One region of the Kitasatospora sp. NPDC088548 genome, then DNA from elsewhere that is predicted to be linked to it. Evidence: predicted binding sites of a transcription regulator. Region 1 holds the regulator's gene; the other holds the start of a gene.
What was found. Region 1 encodes HrcA, which represses chaperone genes, less so after heat shock. Its sites were predicted from a motif close to TTNGCACTCNGNNNNNCNGAGTGCNAA; they were not measured.

Region 1 (7,559 bases):
CGCTCGGCGGACACCTCCGGGGCGGGCTGCTGCCGCTTCCACGGCGGGGTCAGGTCGGGTCCGTACTGGTGGCTGCGCATGGAAGGTGACTATAGGGAAATCCGGCGGAGGGCCGGCGGGAGGTCAGAGCCCCGGCGCGCCCCAGACCGGGAACCAGCGGGTGAGGTCCTTCTCCAGCCGCAGGTCGTTCCCGAGCATGGCGTTGACCTGCAGTTCCAGGGGGCTGTTCCGCTTCTCCCCGCCGCCCGGCATCGGCGCGAACGGGTAGAAGGTGCCGCGCTTCGCTCCGATAAACCGGACCAAGAAGGCTCTCTCTGCCACGCCTCAGCCTTCCAGGCCTGGCGCACCCCAGAGGGGGAACCACCGGCTCAGGTCTGGTTCGATGCGAAGATCGTTCTTGAGCATGTTGGAGATCTCGATCTCCAGAGGGTTGTTCCGCTTCTCTTGCCCGCCAGGGCGTATACACAGCGGGTAGAACGTGCCGCGCTTGTACAGGTAGACCAGCGCCAGCGACTGCCCCCGCTCGTCGCGGAAGGCCACCAGCGAGCAGAGCAGCTGCGGTCCGAAGCCGTTCGCCTCCAGCTCGCTGTTGACCGCGTGCAGGTCGTTGACCAGCTCCGGCAGCTCCTCCGGGGTGTGCCGGGCGAGCAGCCAGGAGTAGCCGTACCCGTCCTTGGAGGCCTCCACCGGGACGCCGCCGCGCTCGGTGTCGGCGTCCAGCAGCGCCCGCACCTGCCGTTCGACCTCGCCGAACGCCCCGCCCTCGACGGCCGCGAAGCAGACCGAGCCGAGACCGGTCGGCCGGAAGCCGGTCGCCGCCTCCAGGGTCAGTGCCGCCGAGGGGACCCCGAACAGCTGGTCGAGGTCGGGCTTGACGGGCTTGGTGCGCCCGAACAGGGCGTCCAGGAATCCCACGGCGGTCCTTTCCCGAGGTGGTTCAGCGGCCCAGCTGGGCCGAGATCTTCGCCAGCTGCTCCAGCCGCTGCTCCAGCGACGGGTGGGTGGAGAACAGCTGCGAGGCGGTCTCCCGGGCGCTCAGCGCCGGGGCGAAGTAGAAGGCGTTGTACGGCTGTGCCTGGCGCAGGTCCTTGGACGGGATCGCGGCGATCTGGCCGGTCACCTTGGTCAGCGCCGACGCGAGCGCGCTGGGCCGGCCGGTGAGCTGGGCGGCGGCGCGGTCGGCGGCCAGCTCCCGGTAGCGGGAGAGCAGCCGGGTGAGCAGGAAGCTGATCGCGTACACCACGATCGACACCAGCGGGATGATCAGCGCGGCGATGGCGGCGTTGGAGTCGTTGTTGTTGCGGCCCCCGCCCATGAATCCGCCGTACATCGCGATCCGGGTCATCGCCCCGGCCAGCACCCCGAGGAACCCGGCGATGGTCATCACCGCCACGTCCCGGTGCGCCACGTGCGAGAGCTCGTGCGCCAGCACGCCCTCCAGCTCCTCCGGCTCCAGCCGCCGCAGCAGCCCGGTGGTCACGCAGACCACGGCGTTCTGCGGGTTGCGGCCGGTGGCGAACGCGTTCGGCATGTCGTTGTCGGCGACCGCCACCCGCGGCTTGGGCATGTCGGCCAGCGCGCAGAGCCGGTCGATGGTGCCGTGCAGCTGCGGATACTGTTCCGGGCTCACCCGGTGGGCGCCCATCGCCCGTTCGGTGATCTTGTCGCTGAACCAGAACTGGGCCACGAAGAGACCGCCCGAGATCAGCACGATCAGTGGCCAGGCCCCGCGCAGCAGCACGATCAGCAGGCCGGTGAATCCGACGTACAGCAGCCCGATCACGAACATCGTCGCGACCATGCGGCCGGTCAGGCCGCGGTCGGGTGCGAAGCGCGTGTGCTGGCCCGAGCTCGACATCGCTGCTCCTCCGTTAGCCGTTCGCTTTCGATGCTGCCACCCGGACGGGCCCTCGGCATCACCCGCGCGCCGGATATTGCGCGCAGGATCACTCGGGCCGGGCCGTTCCTGCCGTCGGACCCGGGCCTTACACTGGCAGGTACGGTTCTGGCACTCGGCTGTTCAGAGTGCCAAAGCCGGGGCCTCCCAGAACGGCCCGCAACATGCCAGAACGGACACATGTCACTACGGACAACGTGCGAAGACGGAGGTGCGTGCCCCATGGCCGGTGAGGTCCGTCAGCTGGACGACCGCAAGCTCGCGGTGCTTCGCGCCATCGTCCAGGACTACGTGGGAACCGAGGAGCCGGTCGGCTCCAAGGCCCTGGTGGAGCGGCACAGCCTCGGCGTGTCCCCGGCCACCGTCCGCAACGACATGGCCGCGCTGGAGGAGGACGGCTACATCCACCAGCCGCACACCAGCGCCGGGCGGATCCCCACCGACAAGGGCTACCGGCTCTTCGTCGACCGGCTCGCCGAGGTCAAGCCGATGAGCGCGCCCGAGCGGCGGGCGATCCGGCACTTCCTGGACGGTGCGGTCGACCTGGACGACGTGGTCGCCCGGACGGTCCGGCTGCTCGCCCAGCTCACCCGGCAGGTCGCGGTGGTCCAGTACCCCTCGCTCTCCCGGTCGACCGTCCGGCACATCGAGCTGGTCGCGCTGGCCCCGGTCAAGGTGATGCTGGTCCTGATCACCAACACCGGCCGGGTCGAGCAGCGGATGATGGACTGCCCGGGCCCGGTCGGCGAGACCCTCCTCGCGGATCTGCGGGCGCGGATCAACGCGCACGCGGTCGGGCAGCGGCTGCCCGAGGTGCCGGGGCTGCTGGAGGAGTTGCCGGCCGGTTTCGAGGCGGCCGACCGGCCGGCCGTCGTCACCGTCCTGGCGACGCTCTTCGAGGCGCTCGCCGAACAGAACGAGGAACGGATCATGCTGGCCGGCACGGCCAACCTGACCCGTTTCGGCCACGACTTCCCGCTCACCATCCAGCCGGTGCTGGAAGCGCTGGAGGAGCAGGTCGTCCTGCTCCGCCTCCTGGGTGAGACCGGCGACGCGGGGATGACGGTCCGGATCGGCCGGGAGAACGCCTACGAGGGGCTCAATTCCACCTCGGTCGTCTCCGTCGGTTACGGTTCGGGCGACGAGAGCGTGGCCAAACTGGGTGTGATCGGTCCGACCCGGATGGACTATCCGGGCACAATGGGGGCGGTGCGAGCGGTGGCACGGTACGTGGGCCAGATCCTGGCCGAGTCGTAGGAACAGCCACCATCAGACCGATGGTGGTACCCAGTCGCAAGCACTACTACAGGCGGAACAAGCGGAGCATTTGGTGGCCACGGACTACTACGCGGTACTCGGCGTCCGACGGGATGCGGGGCAGGACGAGATCAAGAAGGCGTTCCGGCGCCTGGCGCGCGAACTGCACCCGGACGTCAACCCGGACCCGAAGACGCAGGAGCGGTTCAAGGAGATCAACGCCGCCTACGAGGTGCTCTCCGACCCGCAGAAGCGTCAGGTCTACGACCTCGGCGGGGACCCTCTCTCGCCCAACGGCGGCGGAGGCGCGGGCGGCTTCGGCGCGGGCGCGGCCGGTTTCGGCTTCTCCGACATCATGGACGCCTTCTTCGGCGCCGCGGCCGGCCAGCGCGGCCCGCGCTCGCGGACCAGGCGCGGCCAGGACGCCATGATCCGGCTGGAGATCACCCTGGAGGAGGCCGCCTTCGGCACCACCAAGGAACTCCAGGTCGACACGGCCGTCACCTGCACCACCTGCAGCGGGGAGGGCGCCGCGCCCGGCACCTCCGCGCAGACCTGTGACATGTGCCGCGGCAAGGGCGAGGTCTCCCAGGTCACCCGGTCCTTCCTGGGCCAGGTCATGACCTCCCGCCCCTGCCCGCAGTGCCAGGGCTTCGGCACCGTCGTGCCGACCCCGTGCCCGGAGTGCGCGGGCGACGGCCGGGTCCGCGCCCGGCGCACCCTGACGGTCAAGATCCCGGCCGGTGTCGACAACGGCACCCGCATCCAGCTGGCCGGCGAGGGCGAGGTCGGCCCCGGTGGCGGCCCCGCCGGCGACCTGTACGTCGAGATCGCCGAGACCACCCACACGGTGTTCCAGCGACGCGGGGACGACCTGCACTGCACGGTCACCATCCCGATGACGGCCGCCGCGCTCGGCACCCAGGTGCCGCTGCAGACGCTGGACGGCCTGGAGGAGCTCGACATCCGGCCCGGCACCCAGTCCGGCCAGTCGATCCCGCTGCACGGCCGGGGCATCACCCACCTGCGCGGTGGCGGCCGGGGCGACCTGATAGTGCATGTCGAGGTGCAGACGCCCACCAAGCTCGACGCCGAGCAGGAGGACCTGCTCCGCCGCCTCGCCGTGCTGCGCGGCGAGGAGCGGCCGTCCGGCCAGTTCGCGCCCGGCCAGCAGGGGCTGTTCTCCCGGCTGAAGGACGCGTTCAACGGGCGCTGAGGCGCCCGCAGGAGTGTGCAAGCACCACGAGGGGCGGGGGGGGGGGGGGGGGGGGGGGGGGGGCCGCGCGCCCCGCCCCCCCCCCCCCCCCCCCCCCCCCCGCCCCGTTCGCGGCCGCCGGCCCGCGCGGGGTCTCCCGCGCCGGCCGTCCGCCGGCCCCGTACCAGTCCCGGAGGGAAAGCCCCATGACCGCGCCCGTGTTCGTCGTCGAGACCGAGCGGATCGCCGCCGCCGTGCCCGGTGCGGTGGTCCGGCTGGACGGTCCCGAGGGGCGGCACGCCGCCGCCGTGAAGCGGCTGGAGCCGGGGGAGGCGGTGACGCTCGCGGACGGGCTGGGGCTCGGCGTGGACGGCACCGTCGCGGCGGTGCACGGCAAGGACGCCATCGAGGTGACCGTGGCCGCCGTCCGCCGGGAGCCCGAGCCGGCGCCGCGGATCGTCGTCGTCCAGGCGCTGCCCAAGGGCGACCGCGGCGAGCTGGCGGTGGAGACCATGACCGAGGTCGGTGTCGACGTGGTGATCCCGTGGGCCGCCTCCCGCTGCATCACCCAGTGGAAGGGCGACCGCGGCGCCAAGGCGCTCGCCAAGTGGCGGGCCACCGCCCGGGAGGCCGGCAAGCAGTCCCGCCGGCTGCGCTTCCCCGAGGTCCGCGACCCGATGACCACCCGGCAGCTGGCCCCCGTCCTGGCCGGCGCCGCGCTCGCCGCCGTGCTGCACGAGGAGGGCACCCAGCCGCTGGCCGCGGCCGCGCTGCCCGCCGCCGGGGACATCGTGCTGGTGGTCGGCCCCGAGGGCGGCGTCTCGCCGGAGGAGCTGGCCGCCTTCGCCGAGGCCGGGGCCGCGCCCTACCGGCTCGGCCCGTCGGTGCTGCGCACCTCCACCGCCGGGGTCGCCGCCGGGGCCCTGCTGCTCGGCCGCAGCGGCCGCTGGGGCTGACCGGCGGGATCCGCCGGGCGGGTCGCGGAGGGTCGTGGCGGACCCGGTGGGTCGCGGCGGGTCGTGGTCCGTAAAAACCGGGGCGCGATGCCAGGGTCGGTGCCTAGGCTGACCGCGTGAGCGAACCTCGGAGCACCCCAGCGGGCGCGTACCTGCGCCACCCTCATCTGCACGGTGACCTGATCACCTTCGTCGCCGAGAACGACGTCTGGCTGGCCCCGCTGGACGGCGGCCGGGCCTGGCGGCTGACGGCCGATCACGTTCCGGTCCGCCGGCCGCGGTTCTCCCCGGACGGGCGGCACATCGCCTTCACCTCCACCCGGGACGGCGCGCCCGAGGTGCACGTCGCGCCGGTGGACGGCGGCCCGTCGCGCCGGCTGACGTACTGGGGCAGCGGCCAGACCCAGGTCCAGGGCTGGACGGCCGACGGCCGCCCGGTCGCCACCACCACCGCCGGGCAGGCCACCCTGCGCCGCACCTGGGCGCACGCGGTGCCGCTGGACGGCGGCGAGCCGGTCCGGCTGCCGTACGGGCCGATCGGCGGCCTGGCCCAGGAGCCGGGTGGGGAGCGGACGCTGCTGGTCTCGGCGTTCGGAGCGGAGCCCGCCTGGTGGAAGCGGTACCGGGGCGGCCGGGTCGGCAAGCTCTGGATCGGCCGGGACGAGTTCGCCCGGGTGCACGAGGCCCTGGACGGGCACATCGAGTCCCCGCTCTGGGTCGGCGGGCCGGACGGCTCCCGGATCGCCTTCCTCTCCGACCACGAGGGCGTCGGAGCGCTGTACTCCAGCCTTCCGGACGGCGGCGACCTGCGCCGCCACACCACCTCCCCGGACGGCTTCTACGCGCGCGGCGCCGCCACCGACGGCAGCCGGGTGGTCTGGCACAGCGCGGGCGACCTCTGGCTGCTGGACGACCTCGAAGGCGCCGAGCCGCGCCGCCTGGACATCCGGCTGGCCGGGCCGCGGGCCGGCCGCCGCCCCCGCCCGGTGGCGGCCGCGCACTGGCTGGAGAGCGCCGCCCCGGACCGCACCGGCCGGGCCGGCGCCGTGGTGGTGCGCGGCAGCGTGCACTGGCTGACCCACCGCGAGGGCCCGGCCCGGGTGCTGGCCGAGACGCCCGGGGTCCGCGGCCGGCTGGCCCGGGTGGTGCCGGGCGAGGACGGCGGGCAGGGCGTGCTCTGGGTGACGGACGCCGAGGGCGAGGACGCCCTCGAGTACGCCCCGGCGGTACTGGGCACCGAGCGCCGCAGGCTGGCCGCCGGGCGGCTGGGCCGGGTGCTCGGGCTGGAGGTCTCGCCGGACGGCAAGCAGGCGGCGGTCGCCGCGCACGACGGCCGGGTGCTGCTGGTCACGCTCGCCGACGGCACCGTGCACGAGCTGGCCCACAGCCGGGACGGCGAGGTCAGCGGGCTGGTGTTCAGCCCGGACTCGGCCTGGCTGGCCTGGTCCCGGCCGGTCCCCGGCCTGGGGTCGTGGTCGCTGCGGCAGATCGCGCTGGCCAACCTGGCCACCCGGACGGTCGGCGAGGTCACCCAGCAGCGGTTCGTCGACACCTCGCCGGCCTTCACCGCCGACGGGAAGCACCTGGCGTTCCTCTCGGTGCGCAGCTTCGACCCGGTCTACGACTCGCACGCCTTCGACCTGTCCTTCCCGAACGGCTGCCGCCCGTACCTGGTCACGCTGGCCGCCGACACACCGTCGCCGTTCGGGCCGCAGCGGGCCGGCCGCCCGGTCGGAGGCGAGGAGGAGGAGCCCAAGGGAAAGAAGGCGGACGGCGAGGAGGGCGCCGCCGACGCACCGCCCGCCACCCGGGTCGACCTGGACGGCATCGCCGACCGGATCGTGCCCTTCCCGGTCGAGGGCGGCCGGTTCGGCGACCTGAAGGCCGCCAAGGACGGCGTGCTCTGGACCAGGGTCCCGCTGATCGGTGAACTCGGCGACGAGGCGGCTTCGCTGGAGGACGAGCGGCCGCGCCCCACGCTGGAGCGGTTCGACTTCCGCAAGCGCCGCGCCGAGCAGCTGGTGGACGGCCTCGACTCCTTCGAGGTCAGCGGCGACGGCACCCGGCTGGCCGTCCTGGACGAGGGCGAGCTGCGGATCCTGCCCGCCGACCACAAGGCGTCCGGCGAGGACGACGAGATCGGCGTCGACCTCGCCCGGCTGCGGGTGACCGTCGATCCGGCGGCCGAGTGGCGGCAGATGTACGAGGAGAACGGCCGCCTGATGCGGGACAACTTCTGGCGTCCGGACCTCGG
Region 2 (7,559 bases), on a different contig from region 1:
CCCTGCCGTCCTCCGGCCTCTACCCCATCGCCGTCATGGCACTGACCGTGCTCGCCTACGCCGGCGGTGCCCTGCTGCACGGCTCCGGCTTCCTCGCCGTCTACATAAGCGCCGTGATCCTCGGCAACGCCAAACTGCCGCACGGCCCGGCCGTCCGCGGCTTCGCCGACGGCCTGGCGTGGATCGGCCAGATCGGCATGTTCGTGCTGCTCGGCCTGCTCTGCACCCCCGGGACGATGGGCTCCGCCGTGGTGCCCGCGCTGGTGATAGGCACCGTGCTGGTCTTCCTGGCCCGGCCGCTGTCGGTGATGCTCACGCTGACCCCGTTCCGGCTGCCCGGCCGCGAGCAGGCGCTGCTGAGCTGGGCCGGACTGCGCGGGGCGGTGCCCATCGTGCTGGCCACCATCCCGATGGTGGCGGGCACGCCCAGGGCCCAGGACGTGTTCAACATCGTCTTCATCCTGGTCGTGGTCTTCACCCTGCTCCAGGGCCCGACCCTGCCCTGGGTCGCCAAGCGGCTGCGGATCTCCGAGGGCTCGATGGGCCAGGACCTGGGCATCGAGTCCGCGCCGCTGGAGAAGCTGCACGGCCACCTGCTGTCGGTGGCGCTCTCCCCCGCCTCCCGGATGTCCGGCGTGGAGATCGGCGAGCTGCGGCTGCCGGCCGGCGCGGCGGTGACCCTGGTGGTGCGCGAGGGGAACAGCTTCGTGCCCGACAAGGCAACCGTGCTGCGCGGCGGCGACGAGCTGCTGGTGGTCACCACGGACGAGGTCGGCGAGGCGGCGGAGCGGCGGCTGCGGGCCGTGGACAAGGGCGGCAAGCTCGCGGGGTGGCTGAACGGGCGGGGTGACTGAACGGGCGGGTGGCCGGCCGGGCGGTCCCGGGCGGTCGGCGCGGGGGCTTCTCCCCGCGTTCACCGCTGTTCACCGGCCCGGCGCCTTCATCCGGCGGGACAGTATTGGATCTGCCCTGTAAAGTGGGGGTCAGCGCGCTATCTACGCGCGTATACGTATGATGGTTGATACACACCCAGCATCTGCCTGATGCAGAGTTGGCGCGACCGCTCGGCGGCCGCGGCCCGGCCCTCGGCGCACCGCGCCGGCCCGGCCCGGTAACTACCCCGGTCGACGCGCGAGAGGACGACTCTCGGCGCCGTCGGGGCCGTCCCATGTCCCTTCCGCGCTACCAGGCAGCAGGAAGGACCGACCGTGACGGCCCGCCGAACGGTCGACAACACCGCGGACACCCGCGCCGCCCTGGACACCGCGGACGCCCGTACCGCCCCGGACACCGGTGCCGGCGCGCCCGCCCGGATCGGGTACGGCGCGCTGCTGCGCACGCCCGGCGTCTGGACGTTCCTGGCGCCCGCGTTCGCCGCGCGGCTCCCCTACGCGATGCTCAGCCTGGGCATCGTGCTGCTGGTCCTCGACACCCACGGCTCGTACGGCACGGCCGGCAGCGTCGCGGCGGTCTCGGCCGTCGCCCAGGCCCTCATCGGCCCGCAGACCGGCCGGCTGGCCGACCGCTACGGCCAGGCGGCCGTACTGGTCCCGACCGTGCTGGTGCACGCGCTCTCGGTCGGCGCGCTGATCGCGCTGGCGCTCGGCCACGCCCCGGTCTGGAGCCTGTTCCTCGCCGCCGCCCCGGCCGGCGCCAGCGTGCCGCAGGTCGGCGCGATGGTCCGGGCCCGCTGGGTCGCCAAGCTCTCCGCGGACGGCGCGCCCGCCGCCAAGCTGAACACCGCCTTCGCCTTCGAGTCGGTGACGGACGAGTTCACCTTCGTGATCGGTCCGGTGCTGGCCGGCGCCATCGCCACCTCGGTCAGCCCGTCCGCCGGGCTGATCGGCGAGGCCGCGCTGACCGTGGCCGGCGGGCTGGCCTTCGCCGCCCAGCGCCGCACCGCCCCGGCCCGGCACCCGCACCAGCCCGGCGTCCGTCGTGCCTCCGCGCTCGCCTCCCCGGGCGTCCGGCTGCTGGCCGGCGTGTTCCTGGGGGTCGGCTCCGTCTTCGGCGCCATGCAGGTCTCGGTGACCGCCTTCGCCGACTCGGTGGGGCGGCACGGGGCCGGTGGCATCGTGTACGGGGTCTTCGCCGGCGGTTCGATGCTGGCCGGTGTGCTGTACGGTCTGGTCGCCTGGCGCAGGGCCGCGAGGCACCGGCTGCTCGCCAGTTACGCGCTGCTGGTGCTCGGCTGCTCGACGCTCTGGGCGATGCCCGACCTGGTCGCGCTGACGGCCGCCGGGCTGGTCTGCGGCCTCGCCATCGCCCCGACGCTGATCACCGGGTACACCCTGGTCGAAACGCTGGTCGCGGACGGCGCCAAGACCGAGGCCTTCACCTGGCTGACCGGTGCCATCGGCCTCGGTCTGGCGACCGGGTCCACGGTGGCCGGGCAGCTGATCGACGGGTGGGGCCCGTCGGCCGGGTTCCTGGTGACGGTGGCCGGTGCCGGGCTGGGCCTGGTGACGCTGATCGCGTTGCGGCACCTGCTGGTCGCGCCGGGCGTGGCCGGTTCGGCGAACTCGGCGGGCACGCCGGACTCGGCGGGCGCGGTCGGTTCGGTGGACTCGCCGGGCGTGGAGGCGTCCGGGCGGACCGCGACGGCGCAGCTGGTGGGCGCGGTCAAGGGCTGAGCCGACCGGTCCGGGCGGTGGTCCGCGGTCGCGCCCCGGCTCATCTCACACCGGAGTCGCTGGACTGATCCAGCGGAATGCCGCATCATTGACCATCGTTAGCACTCATCAGGCGAGAGTGCCAGGAGGAAGACAAGTGCCCACGTACCAGTACCAGTGCACCGAGTGCGGCAACGGCCTGGAGGCGGTGCAGAAGTTCACCGACGAGGCACTGACCACGTGCCCCGACTGCCAGGGGCGGCTCCGCAAGGTCTTCTCGGCCGTGGGCGTGGTCTTCAAGGGCTCGGGCTTCTACCGGACCGACAGCCGTTCGTCCTCCAGCAGCTCGGTGGGCGCCGCTTCGTCGTCCCCGGCGGGGGGCTCGTCCTCGGTGTCGTCCGGCGCGTCGTCCCCGTCGACCGCCGCTTCGAACGGCTCGGCCCCCGCGGCGAGCCCGGCTCCCGCTGCGAAGTCGGCCGGCTGAGGCCGGAGCGGCTCAGGCCGGGTACCGCCGAACCTCTGGCACCCCGGCCGATCCAGGCATTCGAAAGGTCCGTTGACCCGCTTTTTGGCGGAGTCGGCGGGCCTTTCGCATTCCCGTCGCATTCCCGGAAACGGGCAGCCTCACCCGTGTGGGTGTACGAAGTTATCCACAACCCCGGGTTTTCCACAGGATCCGAAAGAGGGGTTCCGTCCGCCGTGGGCGCGGCGCAGAGTGTGGGTCACAAGAGACCGGCCCGGTTGGGGCCGGCGCCCTGCGACCACCGGTGGTGCCCGATGACGACCCCGAGCTTCACGCTCCCCCTCCCCCTCACTCTCCCGCTCTCGTCCCCGCTGCCCCGCGCCCCGCAGTCGGCTCCGGCCCGGAGGTACACCGCTCCGCCGCCCGCGCCGGCCGTCCCGCCGCAGCGGGAGGTGCCCCGGTTTCCGCCGATCCGGCGCGGCGTCGGCGGGTGGCACCGGCTGTGGCACCCCGTACGGCGGCGGGGCGGGGTGCCGGTTCTGGTCCTGCTCGCCGTGGTCACCGCGCTCGCCAGTGGACCGGCGCGAGCGGCGCTCTGGCCACCGGGAGCCGCGGCCCTGCACCAAACAGGTTGCCAATTGGGAAAGGAGGAAGATCACCCGTAACCGGACAACGACTTCGTCGTTCACGCGACATGAAAGGCTTCAAGGAATTCCTGCTGCGTGGAAATGTCGTCGACCTCGCCGTCGCCGTTGTCATCGGTGCGGCTTTCACCAACATCGTCAACGCCTTCGTCAAGGGCGTAATCAATCCGATCGTCGGTGTTTTCGGAGCCAAGGATCTGGCGTCCTACAGTTCCTGCCTCAAGGGTCCCTGTGCGGTCAGCGCGACCGGCGAGGTCACCTCCGGCGTCTTCATCCTGTGGGGCTCCGTGCTCAGCGCGGCCCTGCAGTTCCTGATCACCGCGGCCGTCGTCTACTTCTGCCTGATCCTGCCCATGACCAGGTTCGCCGCCAAGCGCAAGAGCCTCGCCGAGACGCAGATCGAAGCCGAGGCCAAGGAGGTCGTCCTGCTCACCGAGATCCGCGACGCGCTGGTCACGCGGGAGCGCTGACCGCCCCCGCCGACGGCGGACCCGTCGGCCCCTTCAGTCCCCGTGGTGCGGCGGGCGCTGGCTCAGGTACCAGTCCAGCCCCCGTCCGCCACCGCCCCCGGAGCCTGCTCCCGGGCGGTCGCCCCAGCCGGCGTCGGTGTCGTCCCGGGACTGCTGGTCCAGCGGGTCCCGGAAGACCAGCCGGGCCTTCGGCGCCTTCTTGTCCTCGTTCCCACGCTTGGCGCTCTCGGCGCTCTCGGCACCCCGTACCGAATCCTGCTCGCTCACCGACCCGCCTCCGTTGTTCACTGTCGTCCCGATCCCCTGCCGCTTCTACCCGTCCCCCACCTGCCCCTACAGCCTAGAAGCTCGCCGGGCCGCCGCCGTCGGCAGAGAACGGGCCTTGGTGCGGAGCGCTCCGCAGCACGGCCCGCCACGACGGTCACGGCACGCACAGCACACCCGCACGCGGCCTGCCGGCCGCTCCCCTCGGGCTGGGAGATCAGGCAGCTCAGGCAGCCTCGAAGCCCGAGTGGTCGGCGATCCGCTTCAGCTCGGCCAGCGCGTGCTTCTCGATCTGGCGGATCCGCTCACGGGTCAGCCCGTGCTGCTTGCCCACCTCGGTCAGGGTGCGCTCGCGGCCGTCCTCCATCCCGTACCGCGACCGGATGATCGATGCCGTACGGTCGTCCAGCCGCCCGATCAGACCGTCCAGCTCCTCACGGCGGAGCATGACCATCACGGCGTCCTCGGGGGAGGTCGCTCCGGTGTCCTCGACGAGGTCGCCGAACTGGGTCTCACCCTCGTCGTCGACCGACATATTGAGGCTGACCGGGTCCCGGGCCCAGTCCAGCACGTCCTTGATCCGCGCCTCGGTGGTGTCCAGCTCGGCCGCGATCTCGGCCGGCTCGGCCTCGCGGCCCAGCTCCTTGGACTTCTCCCGCTGCACCCGCCGGATCCGGCCCAGCTCCTCGACCAGGTGGACGGGCAGCCGGATGGTGCGCGACTGGTCGGCGATCGACCGGGTGATCGCCTGCCGGATCCACCAGGTGGCATAGGTGGAGAACTTGAACCCCTTGGCGTAGTCGAACTTCTCCACCGCCCGCACCAGGCCCGCGTTGCCCTCCTGGATGAGGTCCAGCAGGGGAAGGCCACTGCGCGGGTAACGGCGCGCCACAGCGACCACGAGACGGAGATTGGACCGGATGAAGACGTCCTTGGCGCGCTCGGCGTCCTCGGCTATCGCCTCCAGCTCCTTGCGCTTCACGCCTTTCGGCAGTTCGCCCGCTTCCAGCAGGTGCTGGGCGTACACACCGGCCTCGATCCGCAGCGAGAGCTCGACCTCCTCGGCGGCATCGAGCAGGGGCGTCCTGGCGATCTCGTCGAGGTACATACCGACCAGGTCGCGGTCGGCCTCAAGGTTGGTCGGGCGGGCCGCGCGAGTCCGGTCGGCCCTGTCGCGAACGACGGCACGGGTGGCCATGCTTGCTCCCTTTGCTGGTATTGCCGGGGTCTGCCTGCCTGCCCCGAGAGGGCAAGAAATGCGGGCCCCGCAGGGCTCACACGTAACGATCCAACGAACAGATTCCGGACAACATTCCCAAGTCGCTCAGATTCTTCCAGCGATGCAGTATCCTGCCGATTTTCACCCCGGTTTTGGACGGAGGGTGACCACCCCGGCACATCGGGTGCCAATCGAGCGACCGATTCGGAACGGACACCCCGTTGCGGCACACCGCTTCGCAACTCCTCCACATCGTGAACCCATGGGCCGCCGCCCACGTTCCCGCACTGTCCGGCCAACATTGCCGCCGGACCCGACGGCGAGCGCCTTCGCTTTCACCGGCGCACACACCCCGGCGTGCGCAAGTTCTCCGCACAAAAGATGCAAAATCGCTATCACCCCGCTGCCCGATCGGCCCGGCGCACTGGGAAGGTGTCAGCCATGCACCTGACCAACAGCGCATCCACCATCACCCCGCGTGACCGTCGCCTGCTCCGGTATTCGGCACTCGCGGTCGGCTGTGCCGCGTTGTTCGGCGTCCTGGCGGCCCTGGTGCAGACCGGCTGGCACCCGCTCAGCGCCCTCGACCACGGCTGGATCGACCGGATGCACCGCTACGCCCGGGAGCACACCGCCGGAACGGCCGCGGTGCAGACGCTCTCCGACATCGGCGGCACGATCACCATGCGTACGCTGCTGGGCATCGCCGCCCTCTGGCTCTGGCTGATCGGCGCGCGTGTGCTGGCCGGCTGGGTGGTCGCGCAGACCCTGGTCGGCTGGGGTGGCCAGTGGCTGCTGAAGCTCTCCTTCGACCGTCAGCGGCCGCACTTCAGCGACCCCGTCTCACACGCCGGCGGCCCGGCCTTCCCGTCCGGTCACGCGATGGCCTCCGCGATCACCTGCGCCGTCCTGGTCGGGCTGCTCTGGCCCCGGGTCGGGCGCGGCGGGCGCATCGCCGCCTGCGCCGTCGCCGCGGTGACCGTGCTGACGATCGGCTGGACGAGGACCGCCCTCGGGGTGCACTGGCCGAGCGACGTCCTCGGTGGCTGGCTGGCCGCCGGAATCGTGCTGGGTACGGTCACCACCGTCATCGAGCTCTGGCGCCCCGGCGCCCTGGCCCGGGACGTCCGACGGGTCAACTGGCGGACCAGGCCCCGGGTCCAGCGCGTCCTCGTCTCCCCGGCCGGCCCCGCCCCGGGTGGCCCGGCCCTCGACGGCACCCTCGGCAGCACTCTCGGCAATGCCTACGACAACGCCCTCGACGAGGGCACCGGTCACCCGGACAGCGCGGTCCGCTGACGCGCCTGCCGCGTGGCCGCTCCGGACGGCGGCCACGCGCTCGGCTGTCCTCGTCGGCCGGCCGTCAGACCGCCCGCATCGCGGCCACGACGGTCATCCGGCCGACCCGCCGGGCCGGCAGGACGGCGGCGGCGAGCCCGGTCAGCACCGTCAGCACCAGCGCCGCCAGCACCAGCAGGACCGGCGGGCCACCGGTCGTCCCCAGCGTGGAGGTGACCGACCGCGCGGCCGCCCAGCCGTAGGCCAGCCCGAGGCCGGTACCGACCAGCGCGCCCGCCGTCGAGAGCAGCACCGCCTCCAGGGTCAGCATCCGGCGCAGCTGCTGCCGGGACATCCCGATCGCCCGCAGCATGCCGATCTCCCGGGCACGCTCGCTGATGCTGAGCATCAGGGTGGCCGCGACACCGAGCCCGGCGATCAGGACCGAGAAGCCGAGCAGCGCCATGGTGATCAGCATCATCCGGTCGAGCAGCGAACGCATGGTCTCGGCCTGGGCAGCCGTGTCGACGACGTCGACGTGCGGATATCCGCCCAGCGCCCGGTCCATCGCCCGGCGGGCGGTGAGCCGGTCGGTGCCTTCGGCAGGGC

Region 2: a site for HrcA is predicted at 2,732-2,758, ahead of ACIP82_RS27240 (FmdB family zinc ribbon protein). Genes of this name have one in related genera too.

What each region holds. Positions count from the first base shown of each region.
Region 1 covers NZ_JBIVMI010000004.1:116,453-124,011, forward strand. The annotation lists gene ACIP82_RS08030 (DUF3097 domain-containing protein) at 1-80, opposite strand, end outside; partial or broken gene ACIP82_RS08035 (hypothetical protein) at 124-282, opposite strand; gene ACIP82_RS08040 (hypothetical protein) at 325-915, opposite strand; gene htpX (zinc metalloprotease HtpX) at 938-1,858, opposite strand; gene hrcA (heat-inducible transcriptional repressor HrcA) at 2,120-3,154, shown strand; gene dnaJ (molecular chaperone DnaJ) at 3,228-4,370, shown strand; gene ACIP82_RS08060 (16S rRNA (uracil(1498)-N(3))-methyltransferase) at 4,556-5,305, shown strand; gene ACIP82_RS08065 (PDZ domain-containing protein) at 5,422-7,559, shown strand, end outside.
Region 2 covers NZ_JBIVMI010000024.1:93,575-101,133, forward strand. The annotation lists gene ACIP82_RS27230 (potassium/proton antiporter) at 1-854, shown strand, start outside; gene ACIP82_RS27235 (MFS transporter) at 1,257-2,633, shown strand; gene ACIP82_RS27240 (FmdB family zinc ribbon protein) at 2,770-3,096, shown strand; gene mscL (large conductance mechanosensitive channel protein MscL) at 3,770-4,189, shown strand; gene ACIP82_RS27250 (hypothetical protein) at 4,223-4,456, opposite strand; gene ACIP82_RS27255 (sigma-70 family RNA polymerase sigma factor) at 4,680-5,651, opposite strand; gene ACIP82_RS27260 (phosphatase PAP2 family protein) at 6,114-6,971, shown strand; gene ACIP82_RS27265 (ABC transporter permease) at 7,036-7,559, opposite strand, start outside.